DNA from 4 places in the Brevibacterium sp. LE-L genome. Region 1 is predicted to be linked to each of the others. Evidence: riboswitches for the same ligand, from Rfam matches in the RefSeq annotation. Region 1 holds a riboswitch; each other region holds the start of a gene.

Region 1 (5,944 bases):
GTTGGCCGCCTGTGAGGTCGACCCGCTCGCGTTCGTCGTCGAGAACGATCTCGTGTCAGTCCCCGACGGTAGGTTGTTGATGAACGCCGAGATGTCGTCGCCGGTCACGGCCCGACCGTCCTCGGCTCGGATGGAGGTGGCAGAAGGGTCGCTGATGACCCACTCGCGTCCGTCGCCCGCGATATGCGGGTAGACACCGCGTTCGAGAGCGCGCAGAATCGTCGACTTGCCGTGGTACCCGCCGCCGACGATGACGGTGACACCACGGGGAATGCCCATACCGGTGAGGCTGCGCCCGCTCGACAGATCGACCGTGTGCTCGAGTTCCGGAGGGGAGGTGAAGGAGACTGCAGTCTCGACATCCATCGGCCGGTCCGAATCCCCGGAGACACGCGGCAGGACCGCACCATTGCCGATGAATCCGACCAGCTCGACCTCGCCGAGGTGATCGCGCAGTTCCAACTGATCCCTGTGCAGCTGGACGTGCGCCTCCAGGGCGTGGGCGGACGGGGAGCCGGAAGCCGGCCAGCGGTCGAAGAGGAACAGTGCTTCGGCGAGCTTCGGAAGGTCGCGGGTGAGGATGTCGGCGGCCTGATGGCCGAGGATGCGCCGACCGCGGGCCGGCAGATTGACCAGCAGTCGTGCCTCGAAGCCGGCATCGTCGATGAGGATGTTCGTCCTCTCGAGGATCTCCTGGCCCGGCTGACCGAGGATGAGGGCGCGCTGTTTGAGGTCTGCGAGGATCATGTTGCCGGCCCGCAGAAGATAGTCGGCCGCAGCGATCCGGTCGGCACGATCGGTGGTCAGTTCCGGCGGGAGCTTGGCATCGGCCCGGTCGACTCGGACGCGGACCTTCGACGGTGACGCGAAGGGATCGGCCTGGACGCGGTCGATGAAAAGCGTCACCGGTCCGAAGCTGTAACGGCCGCGGATCTGCTTGAGATTGCCGTAGCTGCGACCGTCGAGGCTGTGCAGAGTGGATGCGAGATTCGACTGACGTGAACTCATTGGACACATGCTACTGGTCGGAGATGACTGCTTACTCGCCCCCTTCGGGTCCGATGCCGTAGAACTGCGCCGCATTGGACCAGAACACGGCATCGGCCTCGGAAGCGGTGAGGACTTCGCAGATGAGCGCGAAGTCGGCAGCGGCGAAGGGTCTGCGGGCACGGGTCGACGGCAGGTCCGTGCCCACCATCAGTGCGCCCGGGTCCGTGTCGACGATGCGGCGGACAACCTCGGCGGGATCGAGCTCCACCCGCCCGAAACCGGTGGCCTTGACCTTCACCCCGGCCTCGACGAGGCGCAGCAGAGTGGGCAGACCCTCGGCGTGCATGCCGAGGTGGTCGATGCTCACAGCCGGCAGGGAGGCGATGCGGGAGGCGAGCTCGGCATCGATGGTGCGTGCGTCGATGTAGAGCTCCGCATGCCAGCCGACGAGGTCGAAGACCCGGCGGGCGAAGGTGTCGAGAGCCTCGAGAGCGGTGGAACCGCCACGGGCGATGTTGAAGCGCAGCGCCCTGACGCCGGCGACGTCGAGGGCACGGATCTGATCGTCGCTGGTCTCAGCCGGCAGCTGGGTGACGCCGACATGGTTCGGGCCGAGTTCGCGCAGCGCGGCGAGGAGATACCCCTGATCGAAGCCCTGGAACGAACCGGAGACCACAGCACCGCCGGCGACCTCGACTCCGACCTCCGCCAGGCTCTGCAGGCGGGATCGGTAGTCGGCGACCGTGAACGGGTCCGGCAGATAGCCGTTGTTCTCGATCAGCGGATGATCCGGGTCGATGATATGCAGGTGCGCGTCGAAAGCACGCTGAAGCTCTCCCATGGAACCAACCTACCGAACCCGCGCCCGGGGGCCGACAGTCGGCTCGGGAAGATACACCGTGCCGCCCGCAGCGAGGAACTCGCGGCTCTTCTCCCGCATGCCTGCCAGCGCGGCCTGCGCCTCGGCACTGCCGTAGGTGTCACGGATGTCCTGGGAGATGCGCATCGAGCAGAACTTCGGCCCGCACATCGAACAGAAGTGGGCGGTCTTCGCCGGTTCCGCCGGCAGCGTCTCGTCGTGGAACGCCTCGGCGGTCTCCGGATCGAGGCCGAGGGCGAACTGATCGCGCCACCGGAACTCGAACCGTGCCTTCGACAGTGCATCGTCTCTGGCAGTCGCGCCTGGGTGGCCCTTCGCAACATCGGCGGCGTGAGCGGCGATCTTGTAGGTGATGACCCCGGTCTTGACGTCGTCGCGGTCGGGCAGGCCGAGGTGCTCCTTCGGGGTGACGTAGCAGAGCATCGCCGTGCCGTAGCGGGCGATTTCGGTCGCCCCGATCGCCGAAGTGATGTGATCGTAGCCGGGTGCGATGTCAGTCACGAGCGGACCCAAGGTGTAGAAGGGGGCGCCGTGGCAGAGCTTCTGCTGGCGTTCGACGTTCTCGCGCACCAGGTGGAGCGGAATGTGCCCAGGGCCTTCGACCATGACCTGGACGTCGTGGGCCCACGCGCGTTCGGTGAGTTCGGCGAGGGTGTCGAGCTCGGCGAACTGGGCGGCGTCGTTGGCATCGGCGATCGAGCCCGGCCGCAGCCCGTCGCCGAGTGAGAACGCGACGTCGTAGCGGGCGAAGATCTCGCAGAGTTCGTCGAAGTGGGTGTAGAGGAAGTTCTCCTCATGGTGGGCTAAGCACCAGCCAGCCATGATGGAGCCTCCGCGGGAGACCATCCCGGTGACCCTGTTGGCCGTGAGCGGCACGTAGCGCAGCAGCACGCCGGCATGGACGGTCATGTAGTCCACGCCCTGCTCGCACTGCTCAATGACGGTGTCCCGATAGATCTCCCAGGTCAGAGCGTTCGCCTCGCCGTCGACCTTCTCCAGGGCCTGGTAGATCGGGACGGTGCCGATGGGGATGGGGGAGTTGCGGATGATCCACTCTCGGGTGGTGTGGATGTCGTTTCCGGTCGAGAGGTCCATGAGGGTGTCGGCACCCCACTTCGCGGCCCATCGCAGCTTCTGCACCTCCTCGGCGATGGAGCTGGTGACCGCGGAATTGCCGATGTTCGCGTTGATTTTCACAAGGAAGGCCTTGCCGATGATCATCGGTTCGGACTCGGGATGGTTGATGTTGTTCGGGATGATCGCGCGGCCGGCGGCGAGCTCCGAGCGGACGAGCTCGACATCGCACTGCTCGCGCAGGGCGACGAAGCGCATCTCCGGGGTGATGATGCCTTCCCGGGCGTAGTGCATCTGGGTCACGGTCCGGCCGGGCTTGGCCCGGAGTGGGACCGGTTTGCGACCCCTCCACTGCTGTGAGGGCGCTCCGCGGCGCACGGCAGCGCGACCGTCATCGGCGATGCGGTGTCCGCGGGCGGCGTAGGTTTCGGTGTCGAGGCGGCCCTCGATCCAGGGGAACCGCAGTGCCGGCAGTCCTTCCTCGGGGACGCTGCCAGGGCCGACGGTGCGGTAGACGTGGACGGGAGCGTTGGTCCGTCCGTCGGAGTCCTCGAGTTCGATGCGGGTGACGGGAACGCGGATGTCGTGCTCGGCATCCTCGAGCCACGCCGGAGAATGCGTCGGATACTGCTCGATCGTGAAATCGTTCGTGGAGTTCTTCGCATTGGGCACGGTGGCCGAAGCCGTGGCAGGGACAGGTGTTTCAGGGGTGAACGCAGTCATCTGCAGTCCTCGCTTCCTACGCCGGTATCAACCGGATCAGGTTCTACGGTCTCGGACGATCCAGTCCGATCTCAGCCCTTCTGCAGGGCTCCCGTGGGGTCGTGCAATTCGTATCACGTCGACAGCGGTGAGGACAAACCCCGCCGAGGCGGGGGTGCTTCCACGGAGGGTGCCTCCACGGAGGACAACAGCTCCAGCGAAACGACGCTGCCGCATCAGTTCTGCAGGAGCATCAGCCTTGGAGGAACGTCGTCGCGGCTCTGCCGAGGGCGACGACATCGGCGACCGCGACCATTTCGCGGGCCGAATGCATCGAATACAGGGCCGGGCCCACGTCGACGGTCGTCATGCCCAGGCGTGTCGCCGTGAGCGGACCGATTGTCGACCCGCACGGCATCGCATTGTTCGACACGAAGTCTTGGTAGTCGACGCCGGCGGCCGTGCACGCCCGCGACCACACTGCGGTGCCCACAGCATCCGTGGCGTACCGCTGCTGAGCGTTGAGTTTGAGCAGCGGACCGCCGCCGAGGCGGGGACGCACATGCGGATCATGGCGTTCCGGATAGTTCGGGTGAGCGGCATGCCCGGCGTCCGATGACACGCACACCGATGCCGCCAGCGACGCCAGATAGTCGCTGCGCGTCGAGTCCGGCAGCAGAGAGGCGATGATGCGTTCGGTGACATCGGCGAGGAACGGTCCGCACGCACCGGAGCGTGAGTTCGACCCGATCTCCTCGTGGTCGAAGGCGGCGAAGAGCGCAATGCCTTCGACCGAGTCGGCGTCGAGACTCGTCAGTGCAGTGACCCCGGCATGGACGGACAGAAGGTTGTCCAACCTCGGCGAGGCGAAGAACTCCTCACGTGCACCGAAAAGCGCCGGCTCCTGGGTGGGGACGGTGTACACGTCGTGACCGACCACCGCCTCGGGATCGACCTCGGCGGAAGCGGCGAGCAGTTCGATGACGTCGGCCTCGGCGAGATCGGCCAAGCCGATCACGGGAGCGGTGTGACGCTGCTTGTCCAAGGCCAGACCGTCATTGACCTGCCGGTCGAGGTGGATTGCCAGCTGCGGAATGCGCGCGATCGGACCGGTGCGGGCGAGCACGACCCGGCCGTCGGCGAGGCTGAGGCGACCGGCGAACGCGAGTTCCCGGTCGAGCCAGGAATTCAGCAGCGGACCGCCGTAGATCTCCACTCCGACCTGGCGCATGCCCTCGGCGGTGTATTCGTCCCCGGGTTTGAGTTTGAAGGCCGGGGAATCCGTGTGGGATCCGAACACGCGGAACCCGGGGACTGCCTCGGCGGTGGTCGTGGGATTCATCCACGCGATGATCGCACCGTCGCGGACGACGAAATGGCCGGATCCGGGCGTCAACGCCCATGCGCTCGCCTCATCGAGGCGGGAGAAACCGGCCTGCTCCAAACGGGCGGCTGCGGTGGCTACGGCGTGGTAGGAGCTGGGGGAGGCACTGACGAAGTCGCCGAGGTCGGCCGCTGTCTGCGCGGCGACAACCGGGTCCGGGTGTGATTCACTCATTTCCCCAGCCTATCGTTTGCGGTAGTTTGGATGACAAGGAACAAGGCCTCAGGCACCGGTCAGACATCGGTTCCGAGGGTAAGGCGGCGGCAGGGATCCTGCGCCCGCAACAGCAACGGCAAGGAGTGTTCGACGTGAACCAGTTCGTGACGGAGTGGAACACCTGGCGCGACTCACGGAACTCGGCACTGGCGAAACCGTTCGGCTGGCTCAGCGTCGTCGGACTGCACTGGCTCGACGTCGAGTCCACCTGGCCCGATGCCCCCGGCACCTTCACCGTCGAGGACGGCTGGGTCACCGTCGCCCTCGACTCCGGAATCAATGCCGGTCCCGCTGCCGAGACCTTCGACCTGCTGAGCCAAGCCGCCGGCGGCGGTGCGGGTGCCGGGACAGGCGGCGGTGCGGTCCGAGCGACGAGCCCCTCGGTGCCCAGCGACACCTCGACCCTGCCTGCTGTGACAGACCACGCCGCCACAGGAGCTTCTGCCGCTGACAACGCCTCCGCAGATGCCGGTGCGGCCGAGGCCGGAACCGCGGGTCATGACTCGGCCCCAGCCCGACCGCAGGTGCGTGTCGAGGACAACGGCTTCACCGCGAAGCTGCCGGCCGGGGGATCGCTCAACTGGTTCACCGTCGGCAATGTCCTCTACGAGCTCATCGACCGGGGCGGCCGCCTCGGTGTGCGTGTGCGCGATTCGAAATCGCCGCTGCTGGGCAAATTCTTCGAAGTCCCGGTCTTC
Region 2 (5,944 bases), 1.1 Mb from region 1:
GAGATCGGTGACCGTCGGACGATCGGGGTCGGGGGAGAACCGCAGTGTCGAATACTCCCCGGACAGCGCCTCATAGCGCAGCAGCCGACCGATGAACGGTGCACCGATTCCGCAGATGAGCTTGATCGCCTCGGTCGCCATCGCCGAACCCACTGTTCCGCACAGCACCCCGAGCACCCCTCCCTCCGCACAGTTGGGCACCGAATCAGGTTCCGGGATGTCCGGGAACAGGTCGCGCAGCATCGGCCCGTGACCCGGGACGAAGGTGCTCACCTGACCGGCGAATCGGAAGATCGTGCCCCACACCAGAGGAGTGCCGGTGAGCTCCGCAGCATCATTGGACAGGTACCTGGTCGCGAAATTGTCCGCACCGTCGAGGACGACATCGTGGGCAGCGAAGAGATCGAGCGCGTTCTCCGGGGTCAGCCGGCCCACGATCGGGTGGACCGTGAGCGTAGGATCCAGCCGTTCCAGCGCTGCTGCCGCAGATTCGGCCTTCGCTCGGCCCACATCGGCATCCCGGTGGATGATCTGGCGCTGCAGATTCGAGGCCTCCACCACGTCATCGTCGATGATTGTGATCGACCCGATTCCGGCGGCTGTCAGATAGCCCAGCACCGGAGATCCGAGCCCGCCTGCCCCGATGACCAGCACCGAGGCCGCACGCAGACGTCGTTGACCCTCGAGTCCGAATCCCGGCAGGCTCAGGTGTCGGGAGTAGCGCTCCAGCTCCTCCCGGGGCAGGGCCTCCACCGGGTCGACGAGTGGAGGCAACGACACCGCAGCCGCGGTCGAGATCTTGGACCCGGCACTCATCGTGCTGCCACCATTCCGTCGAACGGCGACGATGCCACTGCCAACGGCCGCTTCGGAATCCTTCCTGCCGCGCTCGCCAGGTGCCCGGCTTCCACAGCCAGAGCCATTGCCCGGGCCATAGCGTGAGCATCATGGGCGCGGGTGACGGCGGAGGCCAGGAGCACCGCGGTGCACCCGAGCTCCATCGCCAGAGCCGCATCCGAGGCGGTTCCGACGCCGGCGTCGAGGATGATCGGCACCTGTGCACGGGAGACGATGGTTTCGATGTTGTGTGGGTTGAGGATGCCCAGCCCGCTGCCGATGGGAGCGCCGGCCGGCATGACCACAGCCACCCCGGCATCCTCCAGACGTTTCGCCAGAGCCGGATCATCGTTCGTGTAGGCGAAGACCGTGAACCCGTCGAGGACGAGCTCCTCGGCGGCGGCGAAGAGTTCGACGGGATCCGGCAGCAGTGTGTCCTCGTCGGCGATGACCTCGAGTTTCACCCAGTTCGTCTCCAGCGCCTCCCGGGCCAATCGGGCAGTGAGCACGGCATCCCGGGCGGTATAGCAGCCGGCCGTATTCGGCAGGACCCGTATCCCCAAGCGCTGCAGCATGCTGAATACCGAGTCCCGGGACTCGGCGTCGAAACGGCGCATCGCCACAGTCGTCAGCTCAGTCCCCGAGGCCCGCAGTGCGTCTTCGAGGATGCTCAGAGAACTCGCCCCGCCCGTGCCCATCACGAGTCGAGCCGACATCTCCACGTCATCGATCGTCCAGGTCATCTCAGCCTCCCTGAACAGCGGTGACGATGTCGACGGTGTGTCCGTCGACCAGAGGGAAGCCGGACCAGGCTCCGCGACGAATGACTTCCCCGTCGACGGCCAGGGCCAGCCCTAAGCGTCCGCCGTCGGCAGGTGTCCCATCGGTGTTCAGTTCCCGTCCGGTGACGTGGGCGATGAGGTCGAGCGCCGAGGTGGCGCTCGACAGCTCATGATGTTCGCCGTTGAGGACGATGGTCGGTGAGTGTTCACGGTCGGTCATGAAATGCTCCTCGCTGCGAGATTGGTGGTGGTGTCTTCTGTGGTGAAGCGGAAAGGGGATACGGACTCGAGTGCCCCGTCGGGTGGCCAGTCAGACGAGGCGCCCAGGGCGAGTTCGGCACCGATCCTGCCGCCGAGCGGGCATAAGAGGATGCCATGTCGGAAATACCCCGTGCTCACGACACAGCCGGAATCGATGCGCCCGATCATCGGCAGGTCATCGGGGGACCCGGGCCGGGCGCGGGTGGTGATATCGGTGATCTCGGCATCCAGGATGCCCGGAACCAGTCGCTGCCCGTCATTGAGCAGTCGGTGGATGGCCCCGGCCGGGGTGCCGGAGAGTCCGTCTTCACGGGAGCTGGCACCGAGCACGATCTCTCCGTCGGGGCGAGGTACCAGGTAGACGGGGCGACCGTTGACCAATCCGCGGATGGTGCGAGTCAGCAGGGGAGTCACCTCGGCGGGGGCACGCAGTCGCAGGACATCGCCCCAGACCTTTCGGATCGGCAGTGCCGGCGCCCCCACGATCTCAGTGACGGCATCGCCGGCACAGATGATCACCTGATCGGCTTCGACGCGTCGGCCATCGGCCAGTCGGACACCCACGGTCGCATCGACATCCTTGAGCAGCTGGGTCACCCGCTGCCGAACGAGGGACACCTCGTCAGCCGTCAGGGCAGAGCGCAGAGCGGCGGAGACCCGACGGGGGTCGATCGACCGATCACCGGGAATGTGCACGGCCCCGGCCACGGAAGGCGCCAGCGACGGCTCGATTCGGCGAGCAGCACTTCCGGTGATCAGCTCGGTTGCGAAACCGGACTGCGACTGTGCCTCGCGCAGCTCCCGCAGCGCCTGCAGATCGGCCCGGTCACCGGCGCAGACCAGGGTCCCGGCATCTGTGAAGCCGAGATCGGCTCCGGCTGCGCTCGCCACCTCGGCGGCGAAACCCGGATACATCTCCGCCGAGGCCTGCATCAGCGGGTACAGGGGAGTCTGCCCCCACACCACCTCGGCGGCGGGAGCGAGCATCCCCGCGGCGGCATGGCTCGCTCCCCTGGCAGGGGCAGGGTCGATGATGGTGACTTCGGCACCGAGGCGGCGCAGATACCAAGCCGTGGACAGGCCGATGATCCCGGCACCGACGACGATGACTCTCACAGCTTCTCCCTCCGGCGGCATGATCCGCATCAGGTCTGACGGTCGGCTCTTACGCCCTCTCAGCCTCTTTGGGAGGCTCCCGCGAACTCCTCTACTCTATGACCATGACCACACAGATGCCACCGCGTACCGCAGCGCGGCAGACGAAGAGAGCCTGGCGGGAGGCCCGATTGGCCGAAGCGTCGCTCTACCTGTGCACCGACGCCAGGACCGCTCAAGGTGACCTCGCCGAGTTCCTCGACGCCGCCTATTCCGGGGGAGTCGACATCATCCAACTGAGGGACAAGAGCCTCGAAGCCCGCGCCGAGATCACAGCACTGGAGGTCCTCAGGGACGCCGCGGCACGGCACGGCAAGCTCTTCTCCGTCAATGACCGCGCCGATGTCGCACTGCTGACCGACGCCGATGTCTTCCACGTCGGACAGGGAGACCTCACCAGCGTCCAAGCCAGAGCCGTGCTCGGCCCCGACGTCATCCTCGGCCGCTCCACACATTCTCTCGACCAGGCGCTCGCCGCCGAGGCAGACCCGGAGACCGACTATTTCTGTGTCGGACCGGTATGGGAGACCCCGACGAAACCCGGCCGTGCCGCTGTGGGGACGGAGCTGCTGGAAGCCGTCACCGCTGAGGCGGCCACACCGTGGTTCGCGATCGGCGGGATCTCGGCCGGGGAGAGACTGGAAGCGGTCCGGCAGGCGGGCGCGAACCGTGCCGTCGTCGTCCGCGCGATAGCCTCGGCAGAGGACCCCGCTGCGGCCGCTCGGGGGCTCAAGGAGGAACTGAAATGACTGAATCAGCCGGCAGCGCAGCCTCGGGAACCGATGCCCGGCCCGACCTGTCGATCCTCATTGCCGGGGCAGGCGCCACCGGGGGAGCGTTCGGCACCTATCTGCACGAGGCCGGTCGCAGTGTCACCTTCCTGCTGAGGCGCGCGCGGGCAGAGGCGATCCGCTCGGAAGGGCTGCGCTTCGCTGCTCCGGACCATGACCGGACGAATCAGGTCCGTGTGGTCACCGCAGAGGAACTCAGCGCCGCACCGCAGACCTACGACCTCGTCATCGTCGCGGTCAAAGCGGGCGGCCTCGACTCGGTCATCGACGATATCGGACCGGCTGTGGGAGAGCAGACGACGATCGTCCCGTTCCTCAACGGCATGGCCCAGATCGAGAAGCTGCAGAACCGGTTCCCCGGTCAGGTGCTCGGCGGATTCGTCAAGATCGTCGGCACCATCAGAGACGGTGCCGTCGTCCAACTCACCGATCTGGCCGTGATGACCATCGGCGACCTTGACGGAGCAGACGTGCCGACCCGAATCGTCGAAGCACTCGATGTGCCAGGGTTCAGACTCCAGACCATCGACGGAATCATCGACGGACTGTGGGAGAAGTGGACTTTCATCGCCGCGGCGGGAGTCGTCACCTGCCTGTTCCGTGCTCCGGTCGGGGCGATCATGGATGCCGGAGGCAGACCGCATGTGCATGCCATCGTCGATGAACTCGAAGCTGTGGCCGACGCGGCCGGACACCCGGTGTCAGAGCAGTCCCACGCCATGACGCTGAAGATGCTCACCGAAGACGGATCGGCCTTCACCTCTTCCCTCTACCGGGACGTGACAGCAGGGCTTCCGAGCGAAGCGGAGCACATCCTCGGCGATCTGGCGCTCAGAGCAGACGAGCTGGGAGCAGCGACTCCGCTGCTGGACCTCACACTTGTGCAGCTGCGGGCAGGCGCAGCCCAGCAGCGGCCCTGACTTCTGCCATACCCGTTCGCAGCATCGCCAGATACGGCTCCTGCGGCTGGGCGTGTTCGGCATCGGCTGAACCATGGGCGGCGGTGAACGTGACCATGGGGACGCCGTCGGCATCGTCGAGGACGAGGAGGGTCTCGTATCCGCCCGGACCCACCGAATAGGAGCTGCCGGCGGGCAGATCGAAGACGAGGTGTTCCAACGGACTGTCGGGTTCGGGCCGGCGGTTCATCTCTTGGGCCGCCACATCGGCGAACTGCGCGGCGGTGATGAGGTAGGCCTTGGCCGGAGTCGGTCCGGGCACGGAATGATCGTAGAAGGCCATTCCGCCGCCCCAGACCTTCGACTCGCCGGCGAAGTAGATCGTGCCGGGCAGTTCGATCCCGGCCTCGGCTTGAGGCAGTGTCGCGTCTCTGGCACCCGGATAGGTCACCATCGCCCCGGGCGGTCGTCCGCCCTGCAGATAGCAGGCGAGCCGATCGCGGGCCATGTTCGAACCGTAGCTGACGTACCACACATGTGTTTGAGACATCTCTTCCATGATGCCACCTCGGGCCCCGAGACTGTCGAACCGGTTCCCGGTGCGTCCACGACGGTGCTGCCGCAGTCTGCGGACGAGTTCGGCTGCACCGGTGACGGCCACAGCGATGCCGATGCCGACGGCCACTCCGATCAGTGGGCGGTCCTCGAAGATCGAGCCGCCGATCAGTCCGATTCCCGTCGAGTAGAGTGCCCAGGCCAGAGAGCCGATGCCGTCCCAGAGGAGGAAGCTGCGGATGGGGAGTCCGAACAGGCCGGAGCCGATGGTCGCCACGCTGCGCCCGCCGGGAACGAATCGACCAGCGATGAGAGTGGTGCCGGCTCGGCGAGAGAAGGCTGTGCGGGTGGAATCGATGAGTTTCGCTGCCCGTGTCCACCGCTGCCACCTGCCGACACCAGAGTCGGCGAGTCGGCCGAGGAGGTGAGCGGCCAGATCACCGAGGAGAGCCCCGCCGGCGGCAGCGAGGACGAGACCCGCTGGATGAGGCAGCCCCGCAGCGGCGAACGTCGCGGCGGTGATGAGCAGGGTCTCGGACGGAACGATGGGCATCAGCGAGTCGAGCGCCGCGGCCACAGCGATGAGCAGATAGACCCACGGAGATGTGAGAGTGGCGGTGAGCAGCTCGAGTGTGAGTTCCATACTCAACCACGCTAAAGAGCA
Region 3 (5,944 bases), 1.6 Mb from region 1:
ACCCAGGTCCGGTACGGGTGGTCATCGGCCATCTGACCGGCCTGCTCGACGAGCACCTTGCCCATGTGGGCGTATACCCAGAAGCACGGCAGCACTCCGGCGACGCCTTCGCCGTAGGAGCGGCTGGCGGCCGTGGCGATGAGGAACGAGACGTAGCCGAGCGCCGTCGGTGAGGCCTTGGCGCCCGCGCTGCCGCCGGTGAGTTCAGCATGTGCGGCCGCCAGTCGCGAATCGGCGAGCAGCTCTTCGTGCATGCCTTCCTCGACCGTGATCGCCTCGGCTGCCGAGCCGGCCCAGAAGCGTGACTCGTCGCGGTCGACGGTCTTTGCGGCGAGGAAGGACATCGCCTTCGCGTAGCCGTTGAGGTAGATGCCGTCCTGGATGATGTAGTTCGTGAACGCCGTGACGTCGAGGCTGCCGTCGGCGAGCTGGGCGAGGAACGGCAGGTCTTCGATCTGTTCGATGATGGGGCGGACACGGTCCCAGAGCTGAGCGGTCTGGGGTCCGGCAGAGAAATCGACGGTCATGGGAACTCCTATGTACTCGTGTGACGTGCGGTTGTGATTCGTGTTGGTCAGATGGGGTGCCCGACCGTGCGGTGAGCGGTCGGTCAGGAAGGCTGCCCGCGGACGATGTCGACCTGATGGTCGACGGGTCCGTGTGCCCCATCCGAGTCGAGGCTGACCTGCCAGCCCGCGGCCGAGCTGAGAGCCCGGGCGAGGAAATCCAGGGCATTGCTGACAGCATCGCCGAGGAGCTCGGACCCGATCTCGGGGGTGCCGGTCACGGCCGCTCCCGCGCCCCCGTTCGCCGATGCTGCGCGTTCACGGCCGAGGACGGCCACCTCGGCGGTGATTGCGGCCGAGAGGGTGCACCCGGTTCCGTGCGTGTTCGCGGTAGCCACGCGGGGGTGGGTGAACTCGCGGACCGAACCGTCCCGGGTGGCGAGGATGTCGGTGACGTCTCCGTCGCTGCCGTGCCCGCCCTTGAGGAGGACGGCGCCGGGCCCACGTTCGAGCAGGCGAAGCGCCTGGTCACGCATCTGGTCGGGGGTCTGCGCTTCGGGTTCGTCCTCGGACAGGAGCAGGGCCGCCTCGGGGAGGTTGGGAGTGATGAGGTCGGCCACGGGCAGCAGGTGGGTGCGGACCGCGTCGACGGCGTCGGACTCGAGGAGGCGATGGCCCGAGGTCGCGATCATCACCGGGTCGACGGTGTAGAAGCCGAGCAGGCCTTCGGCGGCGCGGGCGACGACGAGGTCGACGAGGGATCGGCCGCCGAGCATCCCGGACTTCGCGGCGTCGACGGGCATGTCTTCGAGCACGGAGTCGAACTGGTCGGCGACGAAGTCATCGTCGATCGGGTAGACCCGAGACACCCCGTGCGTGTTCTGGGCGAGGAGGGCGGTGATGACGCTCGTGCCCAGGGTCTTGCGCGTGGTGAAGGTCTTGAGGTCGGCGTGGATTCCGGCTCCCCCGCTGGGGTCGGTGCCGGCGATGGTCAGCGTGATCGGCGGGCGCGTGCTCATGCCTGGCCGCCGGCGGTGCTGCCTGCGCTGTCCGCGCGGCCGTCGTGATCGCGTCCCGCGAACGCCGACAGCAGGTCTTCGGCGGCGGCCTTCGGATCATCGGCCAGGCAGATCGCCGAGACCACGCAGATCCCGATCAGCCCGCGTCCGCTCAGGTCAGGAGCTCGGTCGGCGGTGATTCCGCCGATCGCCACGGCGGGGATGCCTGCCTCTGCGACCAGTTTGCCGAGGCGGTCGGGTCCGATGCCGTCGGGTGCGTCGGCCTTCGTCGTGGTGTCATAGACCGGACCGATGCCGACGAGGTCGACGACGCCGGTGTCCCGGGCGGCGGCGAATTCGGCGCTGGTGGCGGCCGAGAGACCGATGAGCGGTGCCTCACCCACGACGGCGCGCACCTCGGTGACGGTGGTGTCGGTCTGGCCGACGTGGATGTGGATGGTCTCGCCCTCGTCGATGAGGCGGCGGGCCACCTCAACGCGGTCGTTGAGGACGACGGGCACGATGCGGTCGGTGCCGCGGGTGGCGGTGTCGACGGCGGCGATGACCTGACGGGCGAGCGAATAGAACTCGCCGTCATCGATGTCTTTGTCGCGGACCTGGATGATGCCGACTCCCCCGGCGACCGCGGCCTGGACCGTCTGGGCAACGGTGCGACCGGCCGCCTCACATTGGGCGGAGTCGGTGACGAGGTAGAGGCGGGTGTCGATGCCGACGAAGCGGTCGGTGTCAGCAGCGTTGCGCAGATCGTCGGTGATGTGCGCGGATCCGGCGGTCATGCCCGCGCGCCTTCGTCCGCGGCGAGTGTGTCGAGGCTGACCCTGGCCTGTGCGAGCCGGTCGTCGTCGACGGCGTGGAGTGCGTCGAGGAAGTTCACCGAGTAGCTGCCCGGTCCTTTGGCTCCCTCGGCGGCGTCTTCGCCGGCGACCGCGAAGTGGGCGTGGGCGGCGACGACGGCTTCGAACCTCGCCGAGGCGGCCTCACCGCTCGTGGTGTGTTCCGATGCGTTCACCGCCGAGGCGTCGGCGTCGGGATCGGCGAGTCCACCGCGAGCGGCGGCGAGGTAGGCGGCGGTGACGGCTCCGAGCGAGCAGCCGGTGCCGATGACCAGCGGCATGTATTCGTGGCCGCCGGCGATGCGGGCGACATGGTCGGCGCCGTCGATGTGGGCGACGATCGCGTCCGTGGGTCCGGAGACTGCGACGATCGCCCCGGTTTCTCGGGCCAGCTTCGCGGCGGCGGGAAGGACCGCATCGACGTCATCGGTGGAGTCGACTCCGCGTCCGCCGAGGCCGACTCCGGCCAGCGCGGCGATCTCGGAGGCATTGCCGCGGATGGCGGTCGGGTGGTCGGCGGCGGCACGACGGATGCGGGAGGTGCGGAAGTCGACGGCCCCGACGCTCACCGGATCGAGGACCCAGGGCTTGCTGGCCGCGTTGGCGACGTCGATGGCGGCATCGGCGGCGAGCAGCTGGTGGTTCGAGGCGGTGCCGAAGTTGATGAGGACGCCGCTGGCGATGCCGGCGAACTGCCCGGCGTCGGCTTCGTGGTCGAGCATCGCCGGGGAGGCACCGATGGCCAGGAGCACGTTGGCGCTGAATTGCTGCACGACGGTGTTCGTGATGCATTGGATGAGTGGATTGCTTGCACGCAGTCGCGCATTGGCAGAACGCAGGTCGAAGTCAACCATGACGATCCCTTCGCTAGTATGGCCCAGATCAGGTTCGATGGGTGTTCTCTCAGCCTCGCCGAACTCCGCCTGGACTTCTCGGCCCGAGCGGAACGTCATGAGGCACCCCATGTCATTGGCTTCGACTCTATCAGCCCCGTCGGACACGAGCGACCCCTCAGCCCCGCCCCGGCACCTGCCCACGCCCATTCGTATCGGGTGCCTGTGTCAGTCAGTTCGGTGCGACCACTTCTCCTCAGGCATGCCCGGACCCTTCGAGGCGGTGACGGCGTCAGGTTTCCCACCACAGACATCGCAGCGGATCGAACTATGCACCTCACCCGAGCAGTCATCGTGCCGGTAGATGATCGGCCGCCCGGCAGGGGCTTGCCAACGATCGCCCCAGTCGGTGAACGCGATGAGCACTCCGCGCAGATCACGTCCCTTGTCGGTGAGATGGTATTCGACCCCGCCGGACCCCGAGTTCCGGGACATGATCCCCGCCTCGACGAAGCCATCGAGCCTGGTCGTGAGCACATTGGTCGCCACTCCGAGCCGTTTCTGGAAGTCGCCGAAGCGGGTGACTCCCGCGAACAGCGCATTCCTGATGATCAGCAGGCTCCACCGTTCGCCGACGATCTCGAGCGAGCGCGCAATGGAGCACACTTCGTTGTCATACGTTCTGCCCAGCATGAGAATGATTCTACCTTGATACTTGCATGATGAAAGCAGGCGTGGGATCATCACTTCATCAACTTGTTTGATGCAAGTTGGGATCGGCAGACAACGGCAAAGGAGCCTCGCCATGACCACAGCACATCCCACATCTACGCCCGACGCAATGTCATCGTCGGATTTCACCTTCACCTATGAGGTGCCGCAGTCACCGCAGGAGGTCTACGCCGCCGTGACGAATGTGCGCGGCTGGTGGTCGCAGCGCATCGACGGCGCGACCGACCGCCTCGGCGAATTCGTCTATACGGTGCCGCAGATCCACACCACTCGCGTGCAGGTCACCGAGCTCGTCCCCGGCGAACGCGTCGTCTGGAGGATCCTCGACAATCGTTTCGGAGCGGGTGAGGGCGTCGATGAATGGGCCGGGACGACCGTGCGCTTCGACATCGAGCCGGCCGGCTCCGGTGCCCGGCTGACCTTCACCCATGTGGGGCTGATCCCGATGCTGGCCTGCTATGAGGGCTGCGCACAGGGGTGGACGCGCAATGCCCACGACAGCCTTCACCGGCTCATCACCACGGGCGCGGGAGACCCGATCACTCCGGCAGTCGAAGCGAGTCTGCTCTCCGGCGCCTGACCGCCGGACCATACCCGAGGACGGACGGCTCTCGGCTAACCGCGGCCGACGTACCTCTGGCCGCGGCGGCTGAGTGCGTCGATGACGACGGCGGTGAGCAGGACGAGCGCGGTGATGATCTGCTGCGCATCGGAGTTGAAGCCGATGAGGTAGAGGCCGTTGTTGATGGCGCCGACGACCAGCGCACCGAGCACGGCCGCCCACGCGGTTCCGCGGCCGCCGAAGAGCGAGGTGCCGCCGATGACGGCTGCGGCGATCGCGTTGAGCAGGTCCTGCGTGCTCACCAGCGTCGATCCGGCGTTCGTCGTCACACCGGTTTTGACGAAGCCGAAGAGCGCCGCGAGCACGCCGGCGGCCATGAATACGCTGATGCGCACCCAGGTCACTCGGATGCCGGCACGTCGGGCCGCCTCGACCTTGCCGCCGACGGCGTAGATCGAACGGCCGTAACGGGTCTTGCGCAGCACGAGATCGATGCCGATGGCGATGACCATCATGAGGAAGAACGGCATCGCCAGGCCGAAGTCCTGGTTGACGAGGACGAGGAACCCGAACACGATCGCGGTCAGCAGCACGATGCGCACGATCACCGAGGTCCAGCTCGGAGCGTTGAGTCCCTCGCGGTGACGGCGCAGCTTCGAGTAGATGATGCCTGCTCCGAAGCCGATGATCGCGATCGCCCCGAACACATAGGCCCAGACCGCCGGGAAGTAGTAGCTGGCGAAATCGAAGGCGAAGGTGTCCGACATCGACAGGTTCTTCTGCGTGCCCAGGGTCGTCAGCGTCAGACCGGTGAAGGCGAGCAGACCGGCCAAGGTCACGACGAAGGCCGGGATGCCGACGACGGCGAAGAACCAGCCCTGGATCGCACCGACGACGAGGCCGAGCAGCAGCATGATGATCAGCGCGATCGCCGGCGGCACACCCTGCCTGACCACGAGCACTCCGAGCAGGGAGGCGGCCAGGCCGCCGAGCTGCGCAAGCGAGAGGTCGATCTCGCCGAGCAGCAGGATGAGGTTGATGCCCAGTGCCAGGATCGCGAGGAATGCGACCTGCGTCGAGAGGTTGACGAGGTTGGCCGGGGAGATGAAATTGCTGTCGGCGGTCTGGAAGACGATGACGATGACGACGAGGGCGAGGATGACCGGGAATGACCCGAGCTGGCCCTCTTTGACGCGGCGGATGAATGTGCTGACGATGCCTTCGGACGAGATCCGCTCATCGGTGATGAAGGAATTGCGGGTCATCGACGCTCACCCCTTCGTGCTGCGCGTTTGGTCACAACGTTGTCGCTGGCTCCGGTGATCGCTGCCACGAGCACATCGGTGCGTTCGTCTCCCGGGAAGTCGCCGGCGTCTTTGCCCAGACGCAGCACGTGCACCCGGTCGCACACCGCCTGCACATCGGCCATGTTGTGGCTGACGAGCAGCACCCCGAGGTC
Region 4 (5,944 bases), 1.7 Mb from region 1:
CGCGCAGCCTGACCTGGCGCGCGTGCTGACGTCGATGAAGCAGAACCGGCACTTCACGCTGCTGCAGGCATGGCGCCGCTACGCCGACACCCAGAGCGGCGGGCAGAAGAAGTACGGGTATTCGCAGTTCTGCGCCCTGTTCGCCGACTACGTCAGATCGCATGACCTGGTCGCCGTGCTCCACCACGAGCCGGGACGGGCGATGCTCGTCGATTGGGCCGGTGACACGCTCGATCTCGTCGACGCGGTCACCGGGCAGGTCACCAAGGCGTACCTGTGGGTCGGGGTGCTTCCCTACTCGGGGGTGTTGTTCTGCCGCGCCTACGCGAACATGAAGTCGCCGGCGTGGCTGGACGCGCACGTGCGCGCGTTCTCGTTCTACAGGGGCGTGGTCCAGCTGGTGGTCCCGGACAACCCGACGACGTCGACGCATCCGCGGCGCAAGGGTGACCGGGAGCGGATTGTCAACGCCCGCTATCAGCAGCTCGCCGACCATTACGGGACCGCGATCGTCCCGGCCCGGGCGGGCAAGCCCCGCGATAAGGCCGCGGCCGAGAACGCCGTCAACGTGGTCAACAAGCGTGTCATCGGCTACCTCGAAGACGAGGTCTGGACGAGCCTGTCCGAGCTCAACGACGCGATCGAGCAGCGCGTCGACGAGATCAACCACGACCTGCGTCGGGCCGACGACACGACCCGGTGGCAGCGATTCGAGGCCGAGGAGCTGTCTTTGCTCGGTCCGCTGCCCGATGCGCGGTTCGAAGAGGTCGAGTGGAAAGAGCTCAAGGCAGGGCGGAACTACCACGTCACCGCCGATTCCCAGCGCTACTCCGTGCCCTATCAGCTAGCCGGGCGACTGTTGCGGGTCCGGCTGACGTCGTCGCGGGTGACGGTGTTCGACGGCACCGCGATCGTGTGTGAGCACCCCAGACTGTGGGGCCGCAAGGGCCGGTACTCGACGCTTCCCGAGCATGTGCCCAAGCAGCATCAGGGCATCGACGGCCTGTGGTCGAGGCGCTGGTTTACCGATCGTGCCCGCAGCGCCGGCCCGGCGACCGTGACGGTGATCGAGCAGGTCCTCGACCGGCAGACGATCGAGGCGCAGGGATATCTCGACTGCCAGAACATCCTGAGCGGACTCGGAAAGCAGAACCGGCAGCGGCTCGAGGCCGCCTGCCAGGAACTCGTCAACCGGGGCGGGTACGCCACCTACACGACGCTGAAGCGCATCATGGCTGCGATCGACAGCGACCAGAAGAAACCCAGGGCGCCGATCCCGGCCGCGTCCACACGCAAACGCGCAGCCAGCGCACCGAATGGACCCGATGTGTACGTGCGCGACGCGTCTCACTACGAGACCGGAGGGGAGGAGGCCCGGTGACGTTCACGAGCATCGATTACGACAAGTTCCGCCAGCTGCGGGTCACGCATATCGCGACCCGGTTCGAAGAACTCATCGACGACGAAGCCAACGACACGCTCACCCCGGAGCAGATCTTTCTCACCGCTACCGACGACGCACTCGAGCAGCGCCGGATCCACAAGGTCGACAAGCTCATCCGTGCCGCCGGCTTCCCCCTCCCGCAGGCATCGATCGCGGAGATCGACTACCGCGAGGATCGTGGCATCACCCCGGTGCGGATGCGTCGCTACGCCGCACACGACTGGCGAGCAGATCCCACCAACCTGCTGATCACCTCACCGACCGGCGGTGGGAAGACCTATCTGGCGTGCGCGCTCGGCATCGCGGCGTGTCACAACGGCCACTCCGTCGTCTACGCCCGGATGGACGACCTGGCCAGGAGGTTGGTGATCGCCCGCGGGGACGGTATCGCCCACCAGAAGCTGCTCAACGACCTCTCGCACACGGATCTACTCGTGATCGACGATTTCCTCACCGTCGGGATCGACAGCGACGCTGCCAGCGATCTGTTCGCAGTGCTGGCGAACCGGGAACACCGGCTGCCAACGATGATCGCCTCGCAGACGGGGCCAGCGCACTGGGTGGCCGAACTGCCGGACCGAGTCGCTGCGGACTCGATCGTGAACCGGCTGTCGAACCAGGCCCGAAAGATCAGCCTCGGCCAGATCGACATGCGCAGGCTCCGCCACGAGCAAGCCCGCGCCGACGACGGCTACTGGGAGTAGCCGCCAGGACGACAGGTGCCGGCCCCGAGCACACGCTCGGGGCCAGTACCACTCCCACCGAGCACCAGTACCAGGTACGTGGACTATCCGTACCAACCGACGCTACGCGCCACTTGAAGGTGGCATCATCGAGAACTGCGGGCATTTCGTACCGGAAGAACGCCCTGAATCTCTCGCTATGCGACTGCGAGACTTCTGGGATCGTCACGAAACGATCAACTGACAGAACCCGCATTGTGTCGCACTGCATCTACCAGGAACCCCGTGCGGTTCCAAAAGTAGTTGTCCTCTTTCCGTCGTTCGGTATCATTCAAACGTATTGAGATAGTTCAAGAGCTTTGCGCGAGCCGGAAGGCAGTCTCGGCAACTTCGCGCACATCAAGACTGAGTGCAAGGTCTCCGTGTTCGAGGTCTTCGATTGAAAACCAGCGTGCTTCCAGCGCGTCATCAGCTGCCACGGGTACCCCGGTTCGCCAGTCGCACCGCACCGCGACGAGGACGAAGTGCTGGAGGAGGGTGCCGGAGTCGTCGTGATGGAAGGCATCGACAGCGGTGAACACCTCGCGTGCCTCACCGTGCACGCCGGTTTCCTCATGCAACTCGCGTAGGGCGGCTTGCTGAATTGTTTCGCCGGTTTCGATTTTCCCCCCAGGGAAGCCCCACCGCCCGACATCTGGCGGGTTCGCGCGACGCACCAGCAGCACGTCGCCGCCACGGATGACTGCTGCGATCGTCGCGACGATCGGACGGGACGGAGAGGTGGAAGCACTCACTTGGACATTCCTTCGCTAGTTCGAACTAGAGCAGGTTCGACGGGTGTGATCTCAGCCGCAGATCCCGTGCAGCACCCCGTGTCACGTCACACCAGTCTACCGAGGATTTGTGCTGCTCATCGGTCGCTGGCTCTTTGCGAGGGAACGTTTATCCGAGGTCTTGCGTTCACTCCCGCCGCTTTTTTCGTGTACTGACGGAGGTGCGGGTTCCGTGCAGCAGGAGTGGAGGGCGCCGATGCCGCCGGCCGATCTCACCCGGAGCCCCTCAGAGGCTGGTAGTCCTCAGCGTCTCCGTGCTCCTGCCGACCGCATGGTTTTGTACCAGGATGGGGCCGTGGTCGGCTGCCCGTGTTGGTATTTGATCTTTCTATATGGTCCCTGACACCGTGGGCTGCACCGATCTGGTTCAGTGTCGGCGAATCACCGTCGACAGCCCCCGCCAGGATCTGCCGTGCTCCTGACCATCGGCGGCCCTAGCGTTCCACGGGAGTGCTCCCAGTTGTGGCCGAATGCGTTAGGGTAGTGGGCAGTGACACGGGGTGCCGCACCCAGCGGCTGAGATCACACCCGTCGAACCTGATCCAGTTCGTACTGGCGAAGGGAATGTCCGGATGACTTCAGCGCGTTCGAGATACCGATCCAGGTGTCCGCTTTCGGCGTGCCGTCATGGTGATCGACTTTCTTTCGCAGTGGAAGAAAGCGAGAGTTCATGTCTGTCTCATCATCCGCGGTTCTGCTCGGTGAGCTGAGGGCGCAGACCCCGTTGGTGCAGTGCATCACTAACTCGGTGGTCACGAACTTCACCGCGAACACCTTGCTGGCCATCGGCGCGGCACCGGCGATGGTCGACATCGTCGGCGAGGCCGGACCGTTCGCCCGTGTCGCCGGGGGCCTGTTGGTGAATCTGGGAACGCCGATCCCGGAGCAGCGTGCGGCGTCCGAGGAAGCGGTCGCCGTGGCGAACGATGCGGGCACGCCGTGGGTGCTCGATCCGGTCGCGATCGGGTCGCTGCCCATCCGGACAGCTCTCGCCGAGAAGCTCGCCGCCCAGCACCCGTTCGCGATCCGGGGCAACGCCTCCGAGATCCTCGCGCTCGCGGGGGCCGGAACGGGTGGCAAGGGCGTCGAAAGTGCGGATGAGACCGAGGCGGCCGCACCGATCGCGATGCGGTTGGCGAGAGACCTGCGCACAGTCGTGGCGGTGTCTGGGCCGGTGGATCTGGTCACCGACGGTGAGCGCATCCTCCGGGTTTCAAACGGCGATCTGCCGCTGACGAAGATCACCGGCGGTGGGTGCGCGCTGGGTGCGCTGATCGCGGCATTCGCTGCCATCCGTGGTGAGTTCTCACCGGTCGAGGCGGTGGCTGCTGCGCATGTCGTGTACGGGATCGCCGCTGAGCGGGCCGCTGCAGAGACGGCGGGGCCCGGGTCGTTCGCTGCCCGTCTGCTCGACGCGCTGTACGCGATCAGCGCAGCGGAGGTGAGCGCGTCGGAGCAGGTGCGCGCCGAGACGGCGCCGGGCGGTGGGGCGTGAACCTCGGCATCTACCTGGTGACCGATCGTGCGCTCTGCGGTGAACGGGGCGTGGCGGAGACCGTGCGGGCAGCCGTCGATGGCGGGGTGCGCACCGTACAGCTGCGCGACAAGCATGCCGGCTTCGATGCACATCTGCGTGAGCTCGAACGTCTGGCGGAAGCGATCCAGGGCCGCGCGCTGCTGCTGGTCAACGACCGGCTCGATGTCGCGATAGCAGCGAGAGAACGCGGCATCCCGGTCGACGGGGTGCATCTTGGGCAGGGTGACCCCGCCGTGCGATCGGCGCGCGACGAGTTCGGCCCCGATGCCGTGATCGGCCTGACAGCGAACAGTGACGAGCACCTCGCAGCGGTGACGCATTTACCCGAAGGCACTGTGGACTACCTCGGCATCGGCGTGATCCGCCCCACGGCCACCAAGCCGGACCATCCTCCGGCGCTGGGGTTCGACGGCTTTCGACGCCTGGCGGCCGCGGCGTCGGTGCCCTCGGTCGCGATCGGCGGCATCGGTATAGACGATATCGCCCGGCTGCGCGACGACGGCGCCGCAGGGGCTGCCATCGTCTCCGCGATCTGCGCCGCCGAAGACCCCAAGGCGACCGCGCGCCGATTCGTGCGGGCCTGGGGCTGAGCACGAACCGCCCCTGATTCCCAAACCTCATTCCCCGAACAGAACATGGAGAACCGTGACCATCTCACCCAGATTCCGACGCGCATTGACCGCAGCCAGCGCAATCGCGCTCACCACCGTCGTCCTCACCGGCTGCGCCGGCACCGACAACGATGCCCCGGCCGATGATCAGCGCACGACCGTGCGTTTCGCGCTCGACTGGACCCCGAACGTGAACCATACTGGCCTGTACGTGGCCCTGCACGAGGGGTACTTCGAAGACGCCGGCATCGATGTCGAGATCCTGCCGTTCAACAACAGCAACCCCGAGGTGCTCGTCGACGCTGGTCAGGCGGAGTTCGGTATCAGCTTCCAGGACACCGCCTCCATGTCGATCGCCTCCGGCGCCGACCTCACATCGGTGCTCGCCGTGCAGCAGACGTGGGCGACCGAGGTCGCTGTGCTCGGCGACCGCGACGACATCACTAGCCCCGCAGACCTCGACGGTCTCGTCTTCGGCGGCTTCGACAACCCCGCCGAAACGATCACCATGCAGGGTGTCGTGCAGGCCGCAGGCGGTCAAGGCGACTTCGAGACTGTCGTGCTCGGCACGAGCGCATACGAGGCGCTCTATTCGGGGGACGTGGACTTCACCGTTCCGTTCGTCGCGGTGGAGGGCGTCGAGGCTGAGCAGCGCGGGATCGAGCTGAAGAACTTCGCCTACACCGACTACGGGTTCCCCGACGCCTATCAGGTGATCGTCGTCGGCAACGGTACTTGGCTCGAGGAGAACCCCGATGTGGCGCGCGACTTCGTGCAGGCGCTGGCCCGAGGATATGAGGACTCGATCGCCGATCCGGAGGCGACGGCGGAGATCC

The links. A riboswitch is a leader RNA that binds a small molecule or an ion and turns the genes downstream of it on or off. The one in region 1 is predicted to bind thiamine pyrophosphate.
Region 2: another riboswitch for thiamine pyrophosphate. It lies ahead of thiO (glycine oxidase ThiO); the one in region 1 lies ahead of thiC (phosphomethylpyrimidine synthase ThiC).
Region 3: another riboswitch for thiamine pyrophosphate. It lies ahead of thiM (hydroxyethylthiazole kinase); the one in region 1 lies ahead of thiC (phosphomethylpyrimidine synthase ThiC).
Region 4: another riboswitch for thiamine pyrophosphate. It lies ahead of ACQE2J_RS06230 (NUDIX hydrolase); the one in region 1 lies ahead of thiC (phosphomethylpyrimidine synthase ThiC).

What each region holds. Positions count from the first base shown of each region.
Region 1 covers NZ_CP189759.1:3,888,224-3,894,167, reverse strand. The annotation lists gene ACQE2J_RS17665 (ABC-ATPase domain-containing protein) at 1-1,008, opposite strand, end outside; gene ACQE2J_RS17660 (amidohydrolase family protein) at 1,040-1,831, opposite strand; gene thiC (phosphomethylpyrimidine synthase ThiC) at 1,841-3,667, opposite strand; TPP riboswitch at 3,663-3,771, opposite strand; gene ACQE2J_RS17650 (M18 family aminopeptidase) at 3,900-5,204, opposite strand; gene ACQE2J_RS17645 (DUF1684 domain-containing protein) at 5,339-5,944, shown strand, end outside.
Region 2 covers NZ_CP189759.1:2,808,890-2,814,833, reverse strand. The annotation lists gene ACQE2J_RS12735 (ThiF family adenylyltransferase) at 1-816, opposite strand, end outside; gene ACQE2J_RS12730 (thiazole synthase) at 813-1,580, opposite strand; gene thiS (sulfur carrier protein ThiS) at 1,582-1,839, opposite strand; gene thiO (glycine oxidase ThiO) at 1,836-2,996, opposite strand; TPP riboswitch at 2,986-3,089, opposite strand; gene thiE (thiamine phosphate synthase) at 3,101-3,784, shown strand; gene ACQE2J_RS12710 (ketopantoate reductase family protein) at 3,781-4,746, shown strand; gene ACQE2J_RS12705 (DedA family protein) at 4,700-5,923, opposite strand.
Region 3 covers NZ_CP189759.1:1,255,977-1,261,920, reverse strand. The annotation lists gene ACQE2J_RS05655 (TenA family protein) at 1-527, opposite strand, end outside; gene thiD (bifunctional hydroxymethylpyrimidine kinase/phosphomethylpyrimidine kinase) at 611-1,525, opposite strand; gene thiE (thiamine phosphate synthase) at 1,522-2,301, opposite strand; gene thiM (hydroxyethylthiazole kinase) at 2,298-3,212, opposite strand; TPP riboswitch at 3,200-3,332, opposite strand; gene ACQE2J_RS05635 (winged helix-turn-helix transcriptional regulator) at 3,420-3,884, opposite strand; gene ACQE2J_RS05630 (SRPBCC family protein) at 3,997-4,503, shown strand; gene ACQE2J_RS05625 (sugar ABC transporter permease) at 4,539-5,750, opposite strand; gene ACQE2J_RS05620 (ATP-binding cassette domain-containing protein) at 5,747-5,944, opposite strand, start outside.
Region 4 covers NZ_CP189759.1:1,389,147-1,395,090, forward strand. The annotation lists gene istA (IS21 family transposase) at 1-1,381, shown strand, start outside; gene ACQE2J_RS06225 (ATP-binding protein) at 1,378-2,148, shown strand; gene ACQE2J_RS06230 (NUDIX hydrolase) at 2,478-2,921, opposite strand; TPP riboswitch at 2,912-3,010, opposite strand; TPP riboswitch at 3,447-3,542, shown strand; gene thiM (hydroxyethylthiazole kinase) at 3,631-4,455, shown strand; gene thiE (thiamine phosphate synthase) at 4,452-5,087, shown strand; gene ACQE2J_RS06245 (ABC transporter substrate-binding protein) at 5,143-5,944, shown strand, end outside.